One region of the Janthinobacterium sp. EB271-G4-3-2 genome, then DNA from elsewhere that is predicted to be linked to it. Evidence: predicted binding sites of a transcription regulator. Region 1 holds the regulator's gene; the other holds the start of a gene.
What was found. Region 1 encodes NrdR, which represses ribonucleotide reductase genes. Its sites were predicted from a motif close to CACNANATNTNGTG; they were not measured.
Positions count from the first base shown of each region.

Region 2: IGS55_RS12965 (ribonucleoside triphosphate reductase) is a predicted target of NrdR. The motif match lies at 2,672-2,685, and genes of this name have one in related genera.

Region 1 covers NZ_JACYMG010000009.1:256,226-260,325, forward strand. The annotation lists gene IGS55_RS19715 (pilus assembly PilX family protein) at 1-40, opposite strand, end outside; gene IGS55_RS19720 (PilW family protein) at 53-1,021, opposite strand; gene pilV (type IV pilus modification protein PilV) at 1,018-1,587, opposite strand; gene nrdR (transcriptional regulator NrdR) at 1,818-2,279, opposite strand; gene glyA (serine hydroxymethyltransferase) at 2,423-3,670, opposite strand; ZMP/ZTP riboswitch at 3,782-3,906, opposite strand.
Region 2 covers NZ_JACYMG010000005.1:168,556-172,655, forward strand. The annotation lists gene IGS55_RS12960 (anaerobic ribonucleoside-triphosphate reductase activating protein) at 1-690, opposite strand, end outside; gene nrdD (anaerobic ribonucleoside-triphosphate reductase) at 683-880, opposite strand; gene IGS55_RS12965 (ribonucleoside triphosphate reductase) at 877-2,625, opposite strand; gene IGS55_RS12970 (hypothetical protein) at 2,744-3,160, opposite strand; gene ubiU (ubiquinone anaerobic biosynthesis protein UbiU) at 3,323-4,100, shown strand, end outside.

The DNA.
Region 1 (4,100 bases):
GGCACCACGGTTCGCAACGGCGGATGCCCCTGCCTGCCATCGCGCCGCCCGCCTAGGCCGGCCCGTTGCGCAGCATGATGCTCGTCTGCACCAGTTGCCGCGGCCGCGAGCGCGTCGCGGCGGGCAAGGAGGCGCGCGCGATGCGCACGCCCGTGTCGCCGGCGCCGTGCGCCTCGGCATATGCCTTGCCGAACAGGTCGAACTGCGCCGGCCCCAGTTCCGTCATCTTGTCCGCCTGGCCCGCCTCGCCATGCAGCAACAGGGCCACGCGCACGCTGGCCACGCGCTTCCAGTGCGTGCGCCGGTGCAGATCGCGCTGGCGCGCGGCCGCATCCGCCCCCTCCAGCACCAGCGCCGCATCGTAGGCCTCAAGCGCGCTGGCGTTGACATACTGGTTCGCCACGCCATCGGGCGGCGTATCCGTGTCGAGGCCATACAGGACCTGGAAAGCGTCGACGCCACGGATGATGGCGTCCGCGCCCCAGCCGTTCTCGCCACGGTATTTGCAGCGCAACTCGCCCTCGCCATCGGCACCTTGCGCCACATAGAAAATGCTCCAGCCCCGCTGCGCCTCCGTTTGCGCGGCACCCACGCCGAAGCCCGCGCAATTGAGCACGGAGCCGTCGCCGCCCTCTTCCTTGCCGGCGCCGTAATAGCGCAGGGCCAGCACGTCGCTGCCATGCAGGGCGCCGGGCAAAGCCTGGCTGATGCCCTCGCTGTTCTTGCCCAGGCTGCGCGCATCGAGCCCGGCCACATTCGCGCTGTCGTCATCGGCATGGGCGACGGGCGCGGCGCTGCTGTCCCAGTTCACGTACGCCGTCTGGCGCACGGCGCGGGCGACGGTGTCGAGCGCATAGCGGCCGTTGTCATCGAGCCGCGCACTGGCGGACTGGTCGCCATAACCGCCGCTGGCCGCCAGCAATACGCTACCGGCGGCCAGCATCAACAGCGCACCCAGCGACAGGGCCACCAGCAATTCGACCAGGCTCATGCCGCGATGCCGATACAGGACCTCGCTCATGCACCGCCTCCGCCCAGCTGGAATGCCAGCCTGGGCAGCGACTCGCCTGCCGCATCCACGGCGGGCGAGCCATCGGGCAAGCGGGCGCGCCAGCCCAGCTTGATGACGATGGGTGCGCCCTTGCCGCCGCTGCACGCCCACTGCAAGCCTTGGGCGGCGGCATCCCATGCGGAAGTGTCGCGGCAGATATGCAGGCGCGCGCCGGGCAAGGCCGCATGCAGCCGCTGCTTCCATTCGGCGATATCGAATTGCGCCAGGTCGGCCGCGCTGCAGACAGTGGCGCCGAAGCAGTCAGGCGCACCGCCGCCTGCTTCGGCGTCGTCCGCCGCCGCGTAGGCCACGTTCAGGTAGGGATTGCCCGTATCGGGGCCATTCATGAGCACGCTGTTCGCGCGCATGCGTTCGGCCATGCCGGCAGCCAGTTGCACGCCCGCCGACAACAGCGCCGACTCGTGGCGGGCGCGCAGCGAGTGCAATTGCAGGATGCTGGCGCCCAGCAGACCCAGCGCCAACAGCAGCAGCGACACGAGCACCTCGACGAGGCTGCTGCCACCGGCAGAAAACATAGTGTGACCGCCCTTGCGCATGCGCTACTCCCTTCCGCAGAAAGAGTCGCAGGAACAGGCGGCCCAGCTACAAGATAGGCGCGCGCAAAAAGCCGGGTCTGCGCTGGCGCAAACAACACGGCAATAAGATGGGAAGAACAGCGGTGGGATTGATCAGGCCGCTTGCCAGGCGAACGCTGGTGTGGTGAACATGGGGCGCATGACCAGCCCCGCCTTCAACAAGGTGGACGTCAGGGCTTGCGCGCCTGCCCCACTTCGGCGATCGCATCCTGGAATTCGGCCAGATCTTCGAAATTCTTGTAGACGGAAGCGAAGCGGATGTAGGCGATCTTGTCGAGGCGCTTCAATTCTTGCATGACGAGTTCGCCGATATAGCCGGAATCGACTTCACGCAAGCCGCTGGTCAGCAGCTTTTCCTGGATGGACGCGATGGCCGTATCCACCGAGGCGGCCGCAACGGGACGCTTGCGCAAGGCCAGCATCAGACTGCCGCGCAACTTATCCGCAGCGAACTCCGTCCGGCTGCCATTCTTTTTGACGACGGCCGGCATGATAAGTTCAATCCGTTCGTACGTGGTAAAACGCTTGTCGCATTTGCCGCAGCGGCGGCGGCGCCGAATGGCATCCCCTTCCTCCGATACGCGCGTATCGAGAACCTGGGTGTCGCCGTGCTGGCAAAATGGACATTTCATGGGCTGGCTACAACTTTATAGTAATAATTACGGGAAATCGCCGCCCTTGTACAAAGGGCGCCCGAATCACTCCGGGCGCCCTTGGGCACGAAGGAATGTGTCATACAGAATCTTACTCCGTATGACACATTCTGGACAAATTATTATGCGGCGTACACAGGGTGCGCGTCGGCCAGTACTTTCACGGCCGCTTTCACGCGCTCGATGATGGCGGCGTCATGCGGATTGTCCAGCACGTCGGCGATCAGGTTGCCCACTTCTTCCGCTTGCGCTTCCTTGAAACCGCGCGTCGTCATCGCCGGGCTGCCCAGGCGGATGCCCGAGGTGACGAATGGTTTTTGCGGGTCGTTCGGGATGCCGTTCTTGTTGCAGGTGATGTGCGCGGAACCGAGGATGGCTTCGGCTTCCTTGCCCGTCAGGTTCTTGGCGCGCAGGTCGACCAGCATGACGTGCGATTCGGTGCCACCGGACACGATGCGCAGGCCGCGCTTGATCAGGGTTTTCGCCAGCACGTCGGCGTTCTTGATCACTTGCTTCTGGTATTCGACGAATTCAGGGCTCAGTGCTTCCTTGAAGGCGACGGCCTTGCCGGCGATCACGTGCATCAGCGGGCCGCCCTGGATACCAGGGAAGATGGCCGAATTGATGGCTTTTTCGTGTTCGGCCTTCATCAGGATGATGCCGCCGCGCGGGCCGCGCAACGATTTGTGCGTGGTCGATGTGACGAAGTCGGCGAACGGCACCGGGTTCGGGTACAGGCCGGCGGCGATCAGGCCGGCGTAGTGGGCCATGTCGACCATGAAGTAGGCGCCAACTTCCTTGGCGATCTTGCCGAAGCGTTCGAAGTCGATCTTTTTCGAGAATGCGGACGCGCCGGCGATGATCAATTTCGGCTTGCGTTCGCGCGCCAGGCGCTCCATTGCCTCGTAGTCGATGTCTTCTTCCGCCGTCAAACCGTAGGACACGACATCAAACCATTTGCCGGACATGTTCAGCGGCATGCCGTGGGTCAGGTGGCCGCCTTCGGCCAGCGACATACCCATGATCAGGTCGCCTGGTTTCAACATGGCAAAGAACACGCCCTGGTTCGCTTGCGAGCCGGAGTTCGGCTGCACGTTCGCGCATTCGGCGCCGAACAGCTGCTTGACACGGTCGATGGCCAGTTGCTCGGCCACGTCGACGTATTCGCAGCCACCGTAGTAGCGCTTGCCTGGATAACCTTCGGCGTACTTGTTCGTCAGCTGCGAGCCTTGCGCTTCCATTACGGCTGGCGACGTGTAGTTCTCCGACGCGATCAGTTCGATGTGATCGTGCTGGCGCGTGTTCTCTTTTTGAATGACGGCGAACAATTCAGGATCGACGTTGGCGAGGGTGTGATCTTTTGCAAACATGTAAAAACTCCAAGTATGAGGGTGCTTGTACTGGCAGATTGGATCGAATGAGGGGAGCCGGCGTTAAGTGAATAACAACATTGGACAGGCAGCCTCTTCGTGCTTTTCCATAGTGGCTACCCAGGCGAACGGCTGATGAAAAATCTCACGTTTCCCGGTGGGTGCCCACCTTTCGCCGGTTTGCCGACCGCCATCCATGGAGATCGCCCGACTTTTCGCCAGTCACGTGAGACGTAATGGAATGCAAATTGTAAGTTAAGTGCCGAAATTGAGCAAGGAATGCAACCGTGCGGCTATAATCGCCGCGCGCCACCGCAGCCCGGACACGGCCACAGGCCGCCCGGAGCATGCCTGCGGCTCTTAAGCTGGACTTAAACCTGGTCATGGCTTGTAAGCGTATGTTACGAAGCTTGCCATTGCACACGCCGGA
Region 2 (4,100 bases), on a different contig from region 1:
ACGGAATGTAAATCGCGGAAACATGGCGCCGATTTGCGCCAAAGTCGCCGCCGCCGGATAGCCGTGCAAGGGGCGGCCGGACAGCGCCGCGTCCGCGCAGCCTTCGGCGCGGAACTGCTGCAGCACGTAGTTGTCGACGCCTTTCGCGGCCAGGGTGGCGGCCAGGGCCAGCAACTGCTCGTCCGGCAGCAGGTCGGGGTGGGTGGTGGTGCGGCATTCGTAGGCCACGCCGCTGGCGAGGATGGCATCGAGGCAGGCGCGCGCCGGGTCGCCGCTGCCGGCCACGCGGGTCACATGACGATAGTCGGCGAACGGCGCCTTGATGTCGAAGCCGACCCAGTCGGCCAGGGGCAGCACTTCCCGCAGGCGCTGCGGATAGATGCAGGCCGTGTGCAGGCCGATGCCGAAACCCAGTGCCCTGACGTCCTGCATGGCGCGCGCCAGCGCCGGATCCATGCACGCTTCGCCGCCGCTGAAGACGACGGCGTCGACCAGGCCGACGCGGCGGCGCAGCCAGGTCAGTACGTCCTGCCAGGGCATGGCGCCTTCCGGCGTGCGCGCCTGCAGGTGCGGATTGTGGCAATAGCCGCAGCGCCAGGGGCAGCCCTGCACGAAGACCACGGCCGCCAGCTTGCCCGGATAGTCGTTGGCGGAAAAGGGCGTCAGGCCGCCCACTTTCAACTCAGCCATGGCAGGCGGGCTGGCCTACCAGGGCGCTCGCTTCCGTAAAATACCGGCGCTCGTGGAATTCGCCCTGCTTGCCGATGTTGAACGAGGCGACGGGACGGTGGTAGCCCATCACGCGCGTCCAGATTTCGCAGCGCTGGCGTTCCGTATCGAGCAGGGTGATGGCGGGAGTGAAGTCGGGACGTGCGTTCATGGCGTTTCCTTGAGTGGGTGGGCGAGATCGGACTGCTTGCGGGCGATCAGTTCCGCGTCGCAGGTGGGACAGAATTCATGTTTGCCGGCCAGGTAGCCGTGGCGCGGGCAGATGGAAAACGTGGGCGTGACGGTGATGTAGGGCAGCGAGAAGCGGCTCAGCGCGCGTTTCACCAGCTCGCGGCAGGCGTTCGCGTCGGACAGCGCTTCCGTCATGTACAGGTGCAGCACCGTGCCGCCCGTGTACTTGCGCTGCAGCGCGTCCTGCAATTCCAGCGCTTCGAACGGGTCGTCGGTATGGCCGACGGGCAGCTGCGACGAATTCGTGTAATACGGATTGTCGACCGTGCCCGCCTGCAGGATGGCGGGATAGCGCTTGCGGTCTTCGCGGGCGAAGCGGTACGTCGTGCCTTCGGCCGGCGTCGCTTCCAGGTTGTACATATGGCCCGTCTCTTCCTGGAACTGCACCATGCGCGCGCGCACGTGGTCGAGCAGGCGCACGGCCAGCGCATGGCCTTCCGGCGCCGTGATGTCGTAAGCGTTGCCGCTGAAGTTGCGGATCATCTCGTTGATGCCGTTCACGCCCAGGGTGGAAAAGTGATTGCGCAGGGTACCCAGGTAGCGTTTCGTGTACGGGAACAGGCCTTGCTGCATCAGTTCCTCGATGGTGCGGCGCTTGATTTCCAGGCTGGTCTTGCCCAGTTCCAGCAGGCGGTCCAGGTCCGCCATCAACGCTGGCTCGTCGCCGCGCCACAAGTGGCCCAGGCGCGCGCAGTTGATGGTGACCACGCCCAAGGAACCCGTCTGCTCGGCGGAACCGAACAGGCCATTGCCCCGTTTGAGCAGCTCGCGCAAGTCCAGCTGCAAGCGGCAGCACATGGAACGTATCATGTTCGGCTTGAGTTCCGAATTGATGAAGTTCTGGAAGTAGGGCAGGCCGTAGCGGGCCGTCATCTCGAACAGGCGTTCCGCGTTGTCGCTATGCCAGTCGAAGTCCTCGGTGATGTTGTAGGTGGGGATGGGGAAGGTGAAGACCCGGCCCTTGGCGTCGCCCGCCATCATGATCTCGATATAGGCGCGGTTGATCATGTCCATTTCCGCCTGCAGCTCGCCATAGCTGAAGTCCATTTCCTGGCCGGCGATGACGGGAATCTGCTCGCGCAAATCGTCCGGGCAGACCCAGTCGAAAGTGAGGTTGGTGAACGGCGTCTGCGTGCCCCAGCGCGATGGCACGTTGAGGTTGAAGATCAGCTCCTGCATGTACTGGCGTACGTCTTCGTAGCGCAGGCTGTCCTTGCGGATGTAGGGCGCCATGTAAGTGTCGAAGGAGCTGAACGCCTGCGCGCCCGCCCACTCGTTTTGCAGGGTGCCGAGGAAATTGACGATCTGGCCAATGGCGCTCGACATGTGTTTCGGCGGACCCGATTCGATCTTGCCCGGCACGCCATTCAAGCCTTCGTGCAGCAGGGTACGCAGCGACCAGCCGGCGCAATAGCCGGCCAGCATGTCGAGATCGTGGATGTGCAGCGCCGCTTCGCGGTGCGCCGCGCCCACTTCCGGCGGATACACCTGGTCCAGCCAGTAGTTGGCGATGACCTTGCCCGACACGTTGAGTATCAGACCGCCCAGCGAGTAACCCTGGTTGGCGTTGGCGTTGACACGCCAGTCGCGCCGGTCCAGGTATTCATTGATGGACGCGGCGACATCGACCTGGCCGCGCGTGGATGGAACTGCATTTGTCGTCATGAAACCTCCAATAAACACAACATGCGGTGTTTTTATGGAGATTAATCACTAAATATAGTGGCGTCAAAGGGCGCGTGCAGTTGCGTGACGAATCCTTGATGCAGGTGAAGAAAGCGCGTCAGCGGCTTTTTTTCACGCGGCCCAGGCGCGGGATGAAGCAGCTCAGGCCAAAGTACATGGCGCCGCAGACGGCGATGCTGACGACGGAGGCGGGCAGCACGTGCGCCCAGATTTCCCGTGCCGAGAAGGTGCTCCAGCTGGCCACGCGCGCGTCGAACGTGACGTAGTTCGCCAGCAGCCAGTACGCGGCCAGCAGGCCCGTGCAGATGCCGGCCTGGCGCAGCACGGGCATGGCGCGGCGCGCGAAGACGGCTTGCAGGAACAGCAGCAGCACGCCGGCCCAGACGCCCAGCGCCTCGGGCGAGAGCACGGAGAGCGCCCCGGCGTCGTAGCCGTCGGCGGGCGAAGCCCACTGTATTTGCAGCACGGTGAGGAATAGGGTGAGCAGGAATAGCAGCAGCGGTTTGCGGGGCATGGCGGGCAATCGGTGAGGGAGAAAAGTGGGGCATTTTACAGCCAGGTCAAGCAAGTTGAACGCGCGCCGGCCATGCATGCATTCCTTCACCTGCGTCAAGGACTGGGCGGTATGGGCGGGGCTATAGTCTGCACCCTGAGCCGATACAGGACTGTGAACACCATGATGCTTGAATCAACCACCGCCACCCGCGTGGCCGGACCGCTGGAACTGGTCTGCCCCGCCGGCAGCCTGCCTGCCCTGAAGGCGGCCATCGACAATGGCGCCGATACCGTTTACCTGGGTTTTCGCGACGCCACCAATGCGCGCAATTTCGCCGGCCTCAATTTCGACGAGAAGGCCATCGCCGAGGGCGTGCGCTACGCCCACCAATATGGACGCAAGGTGCTGCTGGCGCTGAACACCTATCCGCAGCCGCATAACTGGGCCGTGTGGCGCAGCGCCATCGACCGCGCCGCGCAGGCCGGCATCGACGCCATGATCGTGGCAGATCCCGGCCTGATGGCGTATGCAAGCGAGCACCACCCGCAGCTGCGTTTGCACCTGTCCGTGCAGGGTTCGGCCACCAACTACGAAGCGATCAATTTTTACCATGAACACTTCGGCATCGCCCGCGCCGTGCTGCCGCGCGTGCTGTCGATGGCGCAGGTCGAGCAACTGATCGCCAAGACGGAAGTCGAGATCGAGGTCTTCGGCTTCGGCAGCCTGTGCGTGATGGTCGAAGGGCGCTGCGCGCTGTCGTCGTATGCGACGGGCGAGGCGCCGAACACGCACGGCGTGTGCTCGCCGGCGAAATCCGTGCGCTGGCTGGAAACGCCGAACGGCCTCGAATCGCGCCTGAACGGCGTGCTGATCGACCGCTACGCACCGGGCGAAAACGCCAGCTATCCGACCCTGTGCAAGGGGCGTTTCGAAGTCAACGACGAAGAGTATTACGCGA